Regions from separate parts of the Staphylococcus sp. CoH_129_LAB_1 genome, predicted to be linked through region 1. Evidence: riboswitches for the same ligand, from Rfam matches in the RefSeq annotation. Region 1 holds a riboswitch; each other region holds the start of a gene.
The links. A riboswitch is a leader RNA that binds a small molecule or an ion and turns the genes downstream of it on or off. The one in region 1 is predicted to bind thiamine pyrophosphate.

Region 1 (3,217 bases):
TGAAAGCTAATAAAAATATAAACATTAATAAAGAGATATAAATCATATAGTCAAAGTTGTGAACAAAGATGATAAATATAAATAATAAAACTCCAAGAATTAACTTTGTAATAATATTTACATCATCAACAAGTGTATGACGCTTTTTCCAACGTTCAAACATGTGGTTCACCTTCCCAATCTGAAACTTTTCCATTTTCTACTTCTAGTCGACGTGTTGGATAACGATTAATAATTTCAGGGTCATGCGTCACCATTACGATTGTTTGACCTCGTTCAACACGTTGTTCAAATAGTTTAATAAGTTGAAATGTATTATGACTATCAAGTCCAAATGTGGGTTCATCTAACAATATAATGTCGGCTTTTGAACTTAGGGCAGTTGCTACACTTAATCGACGTTTTTGGCCTGTAGAAATTTCAAAGGGGTGTTGATGTTTAACTTTTTCTAAATGTAAAAGTTTTAAAAGATGTTCAGTTTCTTCTTTCGACTTTGTTTTATCAAGATGATTATAATGGATATTTATCTCTTCATAAACTGAATTTGTAATAAATTGAAGTTCAGGGTTTTGGTATACAAGATACATATGTCGTGCAGCATCTTTGATTTTTTTTAATAATTTCCCATTATAAAACATTTCACCTTTATATTTCACTAATTGCATCATTGATTCGAGTAAGGTAGTTTTACCAGCTCCATTTTTTCCAGTAATTGTAATCCATTCTCCAGGATGGATATTTAGTTCAGGAATCTTAAATAACAAATTCTTACCGCGAACAATTTGACCTTTTTGAAATTTAAAAAGTGTTTTAGATAATTGCGGAGTTAAGTCTTTTCGGATAGGAGCGTAATCCCATGCATGTGGATGCCATACACCGAATTCGGTTAGTAAAGATTCACAATGATTGAGTATGTAATCAGGTGTATTATCAGCTATAATTTCCCCATCATAGTTCATTAATATGACTCGATCTACATGGTGCCAAATATGTTCTACTTTATGTTCAACAATTAGTACTGTTTGATCAGTCCATAATTGAATTAATCGTTGCCATAAGTCAGCAGTTGCTTGGACATCTAACATAGCTGTAGGCTCATCTAAAAAGAGTGTATCAGCTTTTTGTAAAATAGTTTCGACGATAGCAAGTTTTTGTTTCATACCGCCACTTAAATTATTTACGAAGGTTGAATCATCCACATCTAAGTCTACTGACGCAAGTGCTTTTTTAATTTGTTCATTCATGTCTGCTCTTGGTACTTGTCGATTTTCTAAGACAAAAGCTAATTCTTCATAAACTTTTGGCATACAAAATTGTGTATCTGGATCTTGAAAAATGACCCCAGAATGAGGGTCAATATCTAGTTCATCATATTTCATAGGTAATTCTATGAGGTTAGGAACAATACCACTAAGGACATTAAGCAATGTGCTTTTACCAGATCCAGAAGGACCTAGTAAAAGCACTTTTTCTTTATCTTTAATTTCTATATTTAAATTATCGAAAATTTTTCGATCGCCATTAGGATATTTAAGGCGTAAATTTTTGACTTTTAACACAATCATTTCCCCTTATAGGTTGTCATAGTCTTTTTGAGAGGCAGGACGGAATAATTTAGTAACGCCAGTTTTATCTAATGCTCTTACAATTAGATAAGAGAGTATACCTGAAAGTACAATACCACTAATAGCGCGAAAAACAATAAATAGAAGTAAGTTCCATCCTGCAACTTCATTTAAATAACCGTAAAAATAGTCTACAGGGAAAGATACTAATGCTGTTACTAAGCCTGCTAACATTGCTACCATCATTGAGCGTGATTTATATTTAAAAATAGCAAATACAACTTCACATGCAAGACCTTGTAAAATTGCATATACTATAGTTGGAATATCAAATTTACCCATAACAATTGTTTCTCCGGCGCCAGCGGCAAATTCAGCGATTAAGGCAATACCTGGTTTAGGAATGATTAAGTAAGCGACAATAGCTGCCATAAACCAAATACCGTACGTAAGTTGTTCTAAATGAATACCTGCCACCTGTGCTAAATTATACGGTAACCACCATAGGTTATAGATAATTGCAAAAATGACAGCAATCAGTACAGTTACTAAAATTTCTGAAAGCTTTAAACCTTTAGACATAAAACAGTTCCTCCTAAAAAAACGCACAACCTTCCGTAGAAAAGTTGTGCGTAAATTTAAATAAAAATGCTATTGATTATTAAGAACATAATTTATTTAAGTTAACACTTTCCTACGCTAGTATTTAACTAGATCAGGTTCAAAGGGTTTGAGGATAAGCCTCATCTCAGTACTGTACACCCCTAGTGCGTTTATATTTTCTTTAATTTAAATGTATGACTTTTAAAAGTGAATGTCAAGGTACTTTTAAGTAATAGTAATTTAAAAAAATAATTATTAATTAATGGCTCTATACATTGAATGACTCGTATAAAATTGACATAAAAATAAAGAATAGCGTATAAAATAATTTTTTATACGCTATTCTTAAAAAAGTATAAGTATTTGAAAATTATTAAATTAGTCTAATGTATTTTGAACGTCTTGTTTAGTTTGTTCAATATCGTCAGTTTTTTCTTCTTTTTGTTCTTTTAATTTTTCTTCATATTCTTTTGCTTTTTTTGCATCTTCATGTGTCATAGGACAACACTCCTTTTCAAAAATTACTTTACAATAGTAATATACCCAATCAATAAATAGATAAACTTATCTCAGTCTAGAGAAGTATTTTATTTTTTATTAAAGACAAGAATAGAAAGTTCATATATAATTAATTTTGAGGTGAACTGTATGTCTTTTCTTAAGAAACACGCCGAGATTATCTATAGTTACTTAATCGGTATCGTTTCACTCTTCACAGGTCTCATTATCTTAATCAATTTGTCTTTAATTCATAAATTAAAGGATAAAGGAAAAGTTGATTTAAAAATACATAATATATGGGACTTTCTTAATGCATTTTTTAGTGAAATAATTAGAGTGATGAGTAGATTCATAGGCAACTTTCCAGTTGTAAGCGCAGTCATAATTATTCTGTTTGGTATTCTAGTTATATGGATTGGATTTACATTATTTAGAACAACCAAATATGATTACGACATCTCAATTTTCTTTTTAGTCATTGGCATTTTATACTTCCTTATTACAATTACATTGATGACTCAAGTATATGGCTTTTGGGCAATTATATT
Region 2 (3,217 bases), on a different contig from region 1:
TATGATCATATGCTGGTGCGATGTCTGTTACAAGAGGTCCTAATGTATAAAATGGTGCTTCTTTACAATAGAAATCTGCTAAATCTTGGTTTTCTTTAATTTTATGCATTGGAATATGCCCTGGCCCTTCAATCATTACCTGTACATTATGTTTCCAAGCAATATCTGTTAATTCACCTAATGTTTTTAACTCTGCAAATTGACTTTCATCATTGGCATCATAAATTGATCCAGGACGTAAACCGTCACCAAGTGAAATAGCAACATCATATTGACTTAAAATCTCACAAATTTCATCAAAATGTGTGTATAAGAAACTTTCTTCATGATGTGCAAGACACCATTGTGCAATGATTGAACCACCACGAGATACAATACCAGTTAAACGATCTACAGTTAATGGAATATAGTGAAGACGTAAACCAGCATGAATCGTAAAGTAGTCAACCCCTTGTTCTGCTTGTTCGATTAATGTATCTCGATATGCTTCCCATGTTAAATCTTCAGCTACCCCATTTACCTTTTCTAATGCTTGATAAATCGGTACAGTTCCCACTGGAACAGGCGAATTACGTAATAAATATTCGCGCGTAGTATGGATGTTTTTACCTGTAGATAAATCCATAATCGTATCTGCACCCCAGTGTGTAGCCCATACTAATTTTTCAATTTCTGCTTCAATAGAAGAAGACACAATTGAGTTGCCAATATTCGCATTAATTTTGACAGAGAAGTTTTTCCCAATAATCATAGGTTCTGATTCTGGATGGTTAATGTTATTTGGGATAATGGCGCGACCCCTTGCAATTTCATCTCGAACAAATTCTGGCTCAACTTGTTCTCTAATCGCCACAAATTTCATTTCCTTTGTAATAACCCCTTGTTTAGCGTAGTACATTTGTGTCACAGGTGTCTCTTTACTACCACGTCTTGGTTGATATTCAAATGGATGAGCTACATAGTTTTTATGACCTTCTTTTGAAAAACCATTATCAATCGATTGAATACGGCGACCTTCATAATGTTCCACATCATCACGCGCCTCAATCCATTCATCACGTACTTTTGGTAGTCCACGATTAATATCTACCTCGTAACTTTCATCATGATAAGGACCTGCTGTGTCATAAACAACGACAGGATCATTTTGAAAACTGCGTTGTTCTAGTTGTGTGTCAGAGAGTTCGATTTCTCTGAATGGTACAAAGATATCACTATCATTACCCTCGCCTTTTTTAAAAATACGTTTACTTGCTGGAAAAGTTCTTTTAAAATTGATTTTTTCTTGTTCCATTGACATTGCCTCCTAAATACTAGAAGGGTCTAAATATCACTGATGATATGATTCATAAAAAAAGCATTCAGCTTAATACTGAATGCATAAGAATAAGTGAATGTATACGAAAATATATGTAAGTATCATAATGAAGAAAATGATTAATAGTTAAATTGACCTTTTCATCAAACTATGAAAACATCCATATGTCATTGTAAAGTCACTCACTGGCTTCCCTACGCTAGTATTAACTAGATCAGGTTCAAAGGGTTGGAACATGATGTTCCTTTCAGCAATATAAAGCACCCCTAGCAGAGATTATTAAATTATAGGTTATTTAACCTATACTTATACAATGACTTAAAATCCCATAAATATCAAGTCAATATATTAAATAGTTTTTACAACTTTTAGACATCCGAAAGTCTAACTTCACACAACCCGAAGTCTTACTTATATATTAAAACAGCAGTATCCACTGGGATTACTGCTGTTTCTCGAATTGACTTATCCTCCAAAGAACAAATCAATAAAGTCTCTACTTCTGTTTCTATCTTGTTTATAAAATTCGGTATATCCACAATTTTTACAAGTTATCGTCTTAAAATTATTATGTTGTACATCTAATAATTTAGATATACCAGATCCTGTTGCAGACAATGTACCTTCTTCCACTTCTGTATGACCACATTTTATACAACCTTGATTTTGATTTTCTGACATAATAAATCACTCCTTCACTTTATTTTTACGTTTTTTAAATGTAAAGATGAAAAATGCAATATTCAATATTAACAATAAAGCAATGGCTACAATTAGTGAAACAATACTAGATTGAGATTCTGAGCGACTGTATATTTTAACTACCCATCCAATTATATCTGGTAAACAAACAATAAATATCACTAAAGCGAACAAACGCTGTTTCAAAATAACAGATAAAGTCATTACAATTAACAACAGAATCAGTCCTATTATCACACTTTTTGATTCAGTTAGTGTAATGATATGATAAATGGGATAGTGTTTTGTAAGATACGTACTTAATAAGATGAGTCCAAAAATAACTGCCCCCCATATAAAAGCATAAATATATACTCGTCGTTGCTCTCCATACTTTACGAGACCCTTTCTAATTAAGAAAAAAGGTAAAATCGTAGTTATACAAAAGATAAATAAGATATTAATAATAAAACCAATTGTTATATTAAGTTGTTCTGTAAAAAAATTTGGGATAATAAAAATAGCTAGCATAAATGCTGAAAATAAAGCTAAGTATTTAAACAATCCCCTAGTTAAAATTATATATTCTGAGAATTGATCAGCATAATCTTTTACTGGAGTATTTAGAATATCACTAACATCATCGTGATTCTTTTCAGCAAGTGCTAAATGATCTCTTAATTCTTCTATAATATCATTAACCTCATGTTCATCTTTGCCTCTAAATAAAAGTTCAGCCTTTAACTTAAATAAGTAGTCTTCTTTTTCTTTACTTATCATTATTATCACTCCTGAATATATGATCCATACCTTCATTAAGAGCTTGCCACTTTTTCTTAAACTGTTGTAGTTCTTTGAGTCCACTTTCTGAAATAGTGTAGTATTTACGCTTAGGTCCGCCGTTGTCGGATTTACGCATGGTTGTATGTACATAACCTTTTTTATCTAGTCTTAAGAGCACTGGATAAATACTGCCATCACTAATTTCAGGAAATTGATGTTCCTTTAATTTCTCAAGAATTTCATATCCATACGTTTCTCCTTTTGCAATAAGACCTAAAATTGCTCCATCTAAAAGCCCTTTCATTATTTGATTAGATATTGTCATGTGATCACCTTTTACTAACTATCTTATAATATAAGATAGTATAACATTATAGCTACGTCAACTAACTTATAATGTAAGATAGTTGAGTATAAATAAAGCCCCCAGAAGTA
Region 3 (3,217 bases), on a different contig from region 1:
TTACTTTCGTCTTTAATTAATGGTTTGTCTGGTGTAACGAAGAACCATAATACGGCTGCAATCACCGCTGGAATAATTAATAATTGGAATGTCATTGTCCAGCCAAGTGATGATACTAATGCACCTGCTAAAAACGGACTGATTAACGCACCAATATTTCCCCATAAGTTCATCCAACCAGATACTGTACCAGCAAAGTTACGTCCAATATCATTTGCTGCTGCCCAACTCATTCCCATTGAAATACCCATACCACCTAAGCCAAGTGATAACCAGAAAATGGTTACATATAAGCTTTCTGTATGAACTGCAAAGAAAATTGAGATAGCAAATACGATAAAGCCAACAATTGCAATTAATCCTCTCGCTACAAAACGACTTTGGCCACTACGTAAAATTTTATCTGAAATCGCACCCGCAGATAAAATTAAAATAAACATAATAAACCATGGTAAAGCGCTAATTGTCATATCTTTAAATTGTACATGATATTGTTCAGTTAAATAAGTAGGTAACCAAATTAAGAATAAAGCGATAACGAACTGAACAACGAAATATTGTCCTGCAATTGCGTAGAAACTCACGCGTTTGAAAAATTGATTCCAAGGTGCTACGGATTTAGTTGTTTCTACTAAATCACGATGTTGCATGATATACTGTTTTTCTGCATCATTGACCATGCGATGTTGCTCAGGTAAATCTTTTGCAATAATTGCCCAAAGTGCTGCAATCACAATACCAACTGCACCGAAAATATAGAATACTGCTTGCCAGTTAAATGCATTAACAATTGCGATGGTAATTACTGGTGCTAATACTGGACCGAAATATGATCCTGCTAACAACGCACTCGATGCTCTCCCTTTTTCGTCCTTAGCAAACCAAGTTGAATTGAATACTGCATTAGATGGATACATTGGCGCTTCTCCGACACCAAATAAGAAACGTACTAAATATAATAGACCATGATGTTTAATCATTCCCGTTAAAATTGTAAATGCACTCCACCATAATAATGCAATTGAAATCATCTTACGTGGACCAAATTTCTCTGCTAACATACCTGAAGGTACTTGCATCAATGCATAACCTAGTGAGAAGAATGAAGCTAATAAACCAAATTGTTGCTTTGTCATGTGAAGATCTTCCATCATTTGAGGTGCGATAAATGAGATATTAGATCTATCCATATATGCAATTACCCCAATAATAAAAAATGCGAGAGCGAAATACCAACGAACATTACTTTTCTTTTGTCTTTGTACCATAATTATTTTTCCTGCTTCCCTTTAAAGTTGTGTTGATTCTACTTACAAGTTGAAAATGAAAACTCCCAATCATGTCGTTCCCTTTTATTTTTAACCGCCTTTCGAGCCCCTTCTCATAGGCTTTCTGATATATTTTTTATAATATTAACAGTTTTTGTAAACGTTTACAATTACTTTTTTTAATATTTTTCATTTAATTTATAAATAGCTATATAAAAAGCGGTATGTGTTATGAAAAGTATATTGCTATAAATCTAATCTTTTTTGTAATTGAACTCTATTAGAAAAGGTTGTAGAATAAAAATGAAGCAAAAATGCTAATGTTTATTTTAAAAACAACCGAATAAACAATCCACTGGAAGTGCCTTTGTTTAAGGCTGAGAGTAAAGAACGAACTTTATAATTCCTGGAACCTGATCCAGTTTGTACTGGCGTAGGAAAGTGGCGACTAGGATATCGTAAAGTTAAGCAAAACGCTATTTCCCTACGACAGGGACATAGCGTTTTTTTGTTTAATAAGGAGTGATGTTCATTTTTATAGCGATTACGAAATATAAAGAGTTAACCAATGATGATTTACAACATTTTCTTGATATCTCAGATGGAATAGATGGGTTATTGTTTCGCACTCCCATGACACCAAGTGACTTATCTTCATTTTTAAAATCACTTATAGAACAAGGATTTCCTAAATCAAAAATCATTATTCATAGTGATATTCACTTGTTAGAACAACTTCACCTCTCTAGAATTCATTTTCGAGAAATGGATGACGATGCATTTAACTATAAATCTATTCATCCAAATATTGAGGTCAGTATGTCTACACATTCATTTGACTCTGTTAAAGCAGCTTATGAACACGATCTTGATTATGTCTTTTTCGGACACATTTTTAAGACGTCTTCAAAACCTAATCAATTGCCTCGATCAAAAGCAGAGATTCAACGTGTGTTAGAGATTCCTATTCCAATTTATGCCATTGGAGGTATCACTGAAAAAACGATTCCTCAATTACCTCAAGGGTTTAAAGGAATTTGTGCAATTTCTTTCTTTATGAACGCATCTTTACAACAAATTGAACTGTTGAGAAAGGAGTGGTTGAAAGATGCATGATGTTTTAATCATAGGTTCTGGTGTCATTGGCATGTCTATTGCACGCCAATTAAGTCAATCTCACCTTGACATTGCACTTATCGATCGTGACGTACCAGGTAAACACGCGTCATATAAAGCAGGTGGTATGTTAGGTGCTCAAAATGAATTTACTGAAGATACTGATTTATTTAGATTAGCGCTTGAATCAAGAAGTCTCTTTCCTCAATTATGCCAAGATTTAGAAGACGAAACCGGCATCGATATTCAGTTTCAAAATTCTGGCTTAATTAAAGTGGCTAATCGTCCTGAAGATGTTGAAAGTTTAGAGAAGCAATATCAATTTTTAAGTTCACTAGATTCTAGCGTAATTATCCTTTCTGATAATGAGCTTGCCCGTTTAACGCATGGTACAGTGATATCAAGCGAAATGGCTATTTACATTCCAAATGATGGTCAAATTAATGCAAATCACTATACTAAAGCTTTATTTACATCTTTAAAGCAACGTCAAATTAAGCGATATGTCAATACAGAGGTACAATCTGTTCAGCGCCAAAATGGGTACTACGATGTTGAAACGTCACAAGGCACATTACAAGCTAAGAAAGTCATTGTGGCAGCAGGCGCATGGACATCTAAATTATTAACTCAATACTCACTACCTAGAGATGTCGTCGGTGTAAAAGGTGAAGTCTTACTTATTGAAAATGACCATTTGGATTTAAAAGAAACCGTATTTATGACCAATGGCTGTTACATCGTACCAAAGTATCCAAATCGTTTCTTAATTGGTGCCACAAGTGAATTTGATAACTATTCAGTTGGTAATACAGACGATGGTATCTCTTGGT
Region 4 (3,217 bases), on a different contig from region 1:
AGTTAATGTCCCAATATTTATAAGTAGTGCCCCTGCTACTTTATAGAACTCTTCTGCTTCTTCTGGAGCTTCACTCATTGCTGGACTTGCACCAATACTCAAGAGTCCATTCGCAGTGAAATTTTTAACTACATCATTGGTATAACAGACTACTAGTGGATTCTCTTGTCTTATCTTTTCTAAACTATTCATCGTCTAAACCAACTTTCTTCATATAAGCGAAATGGTTTACCGGACCACGTCCTTGACCGATTTCAGGTGTATGTTCAATACTTAATGAAATAAATTTTTTAGCTTTTTTTACAGCTTCATAAATTGTTTTGCCTTTAGCGAGTTCGGCTGTGATAACAGCTGAGAATGTGCAACCTGTACCATGAGTATGTGGCGTATTAAATCGCTTCTCTTCAAATGTATAGACATCATCTTTAGTAAATAAAAAGTCTTTAGCATTTTTTAAATCAGCAGAATGACCACCTTTAATGACGACACCTTTGCTTCCTATTTCATTTATAAATATGTGACCTGCTTTACGAATATTTTTTTCAGTATCAATTTTCAAACCAGTAATTTCTTCAGCTTCAGGAATGTTAGGAGTAACGACATCAGCTAATGGTAAGAGCGTTTCCTGAAGATGTTTTTTTGTTTCATCATCCATTAAGGAATCGCCACTTTTAGCTAGCATAACTGGATCGATAACATAGGGAATATCGCTATGCTTTTTTAAATACGTTTGAATCAGTTCCATCGTTTCATGTGTAGCAATCATTCCAGTCTTAATTGCATGAGGTAATTCATCATCAAATACACTATCTAATTGTTCTTTAACCCAACTAGTTTCTAGATTATGAATATGTTGAACTCCTTTAGTATTTTGAGCCACAATACTTGTAATAGTAGCCATTCCATATACTCCACAAGCATGGAATGATTTTAAATCTGCCATAACTCCAGCACCACCGGAAGGATCAGTACCGGCAATTGTTAATGCAATCTTAGGTTTATTCATGATTTTTTCCTCCAAAATCCCATTTCTCATCAATATAGGCCATATTAAAGAAATGACGTTCGTGGATAGTACTTTGTAAAAACGCTTCTTTAATTTCTCTTTTTTCATTTTCAGTACAATGTTCCGTTAGTTCATTTAATAAACGATCAAACACTTCAATTAAAGGAGCCATTTCTGTACTATAAAAATCAAACCACTTAGCAGTAAGTGCATCTCTATTAAGGTTTGAATCTTCTAGACCCCATTTGGCAATGACTTCATATACATAAGGACATGGTGCCATTGCAGCAATAGTATATGCAGCATTTTCATGTGTATACGCATGATAATACATATGTTTAATGTAATGATCTCCACTAGGTGGCCATACTTTTTCTTTTACAATTTCTTCATATGATTCATTAATATAGTCAGCTAAAATTTCGTGGGCTTCTACTTCGCCATCTAACATAAATTCAATTTGCTCTACTAAGAATTTTACATCTTTCATACTAGGTGCTTTAGGAATAAGTAAGGCATATAAATTAGTAAATTCTTTTAAATAAGAAGCATCAGCACGTAAGTACTGGCGCACTGCTTGTTTTGATAATTTTCCTTTTAATAAATCTTGAATAAAACCATCATTATAAATTTCCTCAATAATTGGTTTTGACGCTTGTTTTAATTCATCTGAAAAACTCATTAACTATTCCTCCTTAAATAAAAAAACTACATTTCAACGTAGAAATGTAGTCAATATTCAAAAAATAGAATGAGTGAATATGTATTACTACTTTCCTACGTTGGTATTAACCAAATCAGGTTATAAGGGTCTGAATCCTTCATCTCAGCCATATTATAAGGCTCCCCTAGTAGTTTTCAATTAATTTAACCATAACAAAACCATTGTTATAATTCAAATAAAAAAAGATGTGAAATAAAATTAATGAGAGACCGGGACATAATTCCTATCAAAATAGCCAGTAATTGCGTTTATTATAAATTCATTTACTGACTTCTTTATTTACAATACTACGTATTGTTGGCTCGCTTTCTTAGATGACAGCTTCATCCTGTAGTCTTTAGCTTGTCCTGTTCCCACAAGAGTCTCACCAAAATACTTTGTGTTTATATATAATTTTACATTGAAATACTTAAAAAAAAATAAGGCCCTTTCGTATAATTTAATAAATATCAATAAACTAAATTAACAAGGTTCCTTATATATAAAGAATATAACATGACTCAACTCGCTCTACTAATGGCACTCGATATAAGAAGACGAGCAACCCAACGAGTTGAAAATAATCAAAAATTTATAAAAAAGACAAGTTCTATATTATTTCAATAGAATTTATCTTTTTTCACTTATCCAGAAACTTTATGTCCCAAACTTTTATAACTATAATAAACAACGCATGGTACAAAACTCTTTTTAATCAGTCATCGATTGTCAATATATTAAAAAGGCCTGAGACAACTCATAATGTCCCAGGCACTATTAATTTATTTATTAAGTTTTACGCTGTAACCCATTGAGATGGACCTGCAGTATTATAAAGTTTTACTGCCGCAGCATCTTGAACACTTTCAGGTGCTTGTGCTGGTGATACACCTTTATATTGTGCTGGTGCTACTGAATCCCAAGTTGATTGTAAGAATTGATATTTACCTGCTGCACCAGAAGAAGGGTTGATTGCATGAATATCTCCACCTGATTCACGTTGAGCGATTTGTTGTAAATGACTATTTACATTTACTGATGAACCGCTTGTTGATTGTTTAGGTTGATTTGTAGTTGCATTAGCAGGTGCTTGTTGTGTTTGAGTTGCTTGTTTAGTTTGTGTTGTTTTTGGTGCTTGTTGTGTTTGAGCTTCATTTGTATAGTGTTGACTTACATTTGAAGTTGAAGCTGATTGATTTATGTTATTATAATTATTATTTTGGTAAGATACATTTTGTGTTGTTTGAGTAGAAGCTACGTTTTGATTAGTACTATTTTCAGTTAAACCGTTTGATGGATAATATTCCCATTTAAAATATGTTCCATCTGACCAAAAATGATAAGTCTTACCATTTAAATTAAATTGGTAATTATATGATCCTTCTTGAATAGGATGTTGATTTAATGATTGATCGTTAGATTCCGCTAATTGAGCTAATTTTTCTTTATTAATTTGATTTTCACTTGCATCAGCATGACTTACGTTTCCTGCTACTAATCCTAATCCT

Region 2: another riboswitch for thiamine pyrophosphate. It lies ahead of thiC (phosphomethylpyrimidine synthase ThiC); the one in region 1 lies ahead of AC2FB1_RS03360 (ECF transporter S component).
Region 3: another riboswitch for thiamine pyrophosphate. It lies ahead of AC2FB1_RS01825 (thiamine phosphate synthase); the one in region 1 lies ahead of AC2FB1_RS03360 (ECF transporter S component).
Region 4: another riboswitch for thiamine pyrophosphate. It lies ahead of tenA (thiaminase II); the one in region 1 lies ahead of AC2FB1_RS03360 (ECF transporter S component).

The regions. Positions count from the first base shown of each region.
Region 1 is NZ_JBXWKZ010000006.1:51,903-55,119, reverse strand. Features, by position in the region: gene AC2FB1_RS03370 (energy-coupling factor transporter transmembrane component T family protein) at 1-163, opposite strand, end outside; gene AC2FB1_RS03365 (ABC transporter ATP-binding protein) at 156-1,559, opposite strand; gene AC2FB1_RS03360 (ECF transporter S component) at 1,572-2,147, opposite strand; TPP riboswitch at 2,240-2,341, opposite strand; gene graF (glycopeptide resistance-associated protein GraF) at 2,547-2,666, opposite strand; gene auxA (lipoteichoic acid stability factor AuxA) at 2,817-3,217, shown strand, end outside.
Region 2 is NZ_JBXWKZ010000010.1:47,817-51,033, reverse strand. Features, by position in the region: gene thiC (phosphomethylpyrimidine synthase ThiC) at 1-1,294, opposite strand, end outside; TPP riboswitch at 1,493-1,596, opposite strand; gene AC2FB1_RS04740 (zinc ribbon domain-containing protein) at 1,784-1,999, opposite strand; gene AC2FB1_RS04735 (hypothetical protein) at 2,006-2,779, opposite strand; gene AC2FB1_RS04730 (PadR family transcriptional regulator) at 2,769-3,107, opposite strand.
Region 3 is NZ_JBXWKZ010000003.1:45,720-48,936, reverse strand. Features, by position in the region: gene AC2FB1_RS01830 (pyruvate MFS transporter) at 1-1,268, opposite strand, end outside; TPP riboswitch at 1,616-1,725, shown strand; gene AC2FB1_RS01825 (thiamine phosphate synthase) at 1,794-2,384, shown strand; gene thiO (glycine oxidase ThiO) at 2,377-3,217, shown strand, end outside.
Region 4 is NZ_JBXWKZ010000012.1:34,792-38,008, reverse strand. Features, by position in the region: gene thiM (hydroxyethylthiazole kinase) at 1-192, opposite strand, end outside; gene thiD (bifunctional hydroxymethylpyrimidine kinase/phosphomethylpyrimidine kinase) at 185-1,006, opposite strand; gene tenA (thiaminase II) at 999-1,688, opposite strand; TPP riboswitch at 1,764-1,866, opposite strand; gene AC2FB1_RS05260 (transglycosylase family protein) at 2,506-3,217, opposite strand, start outside.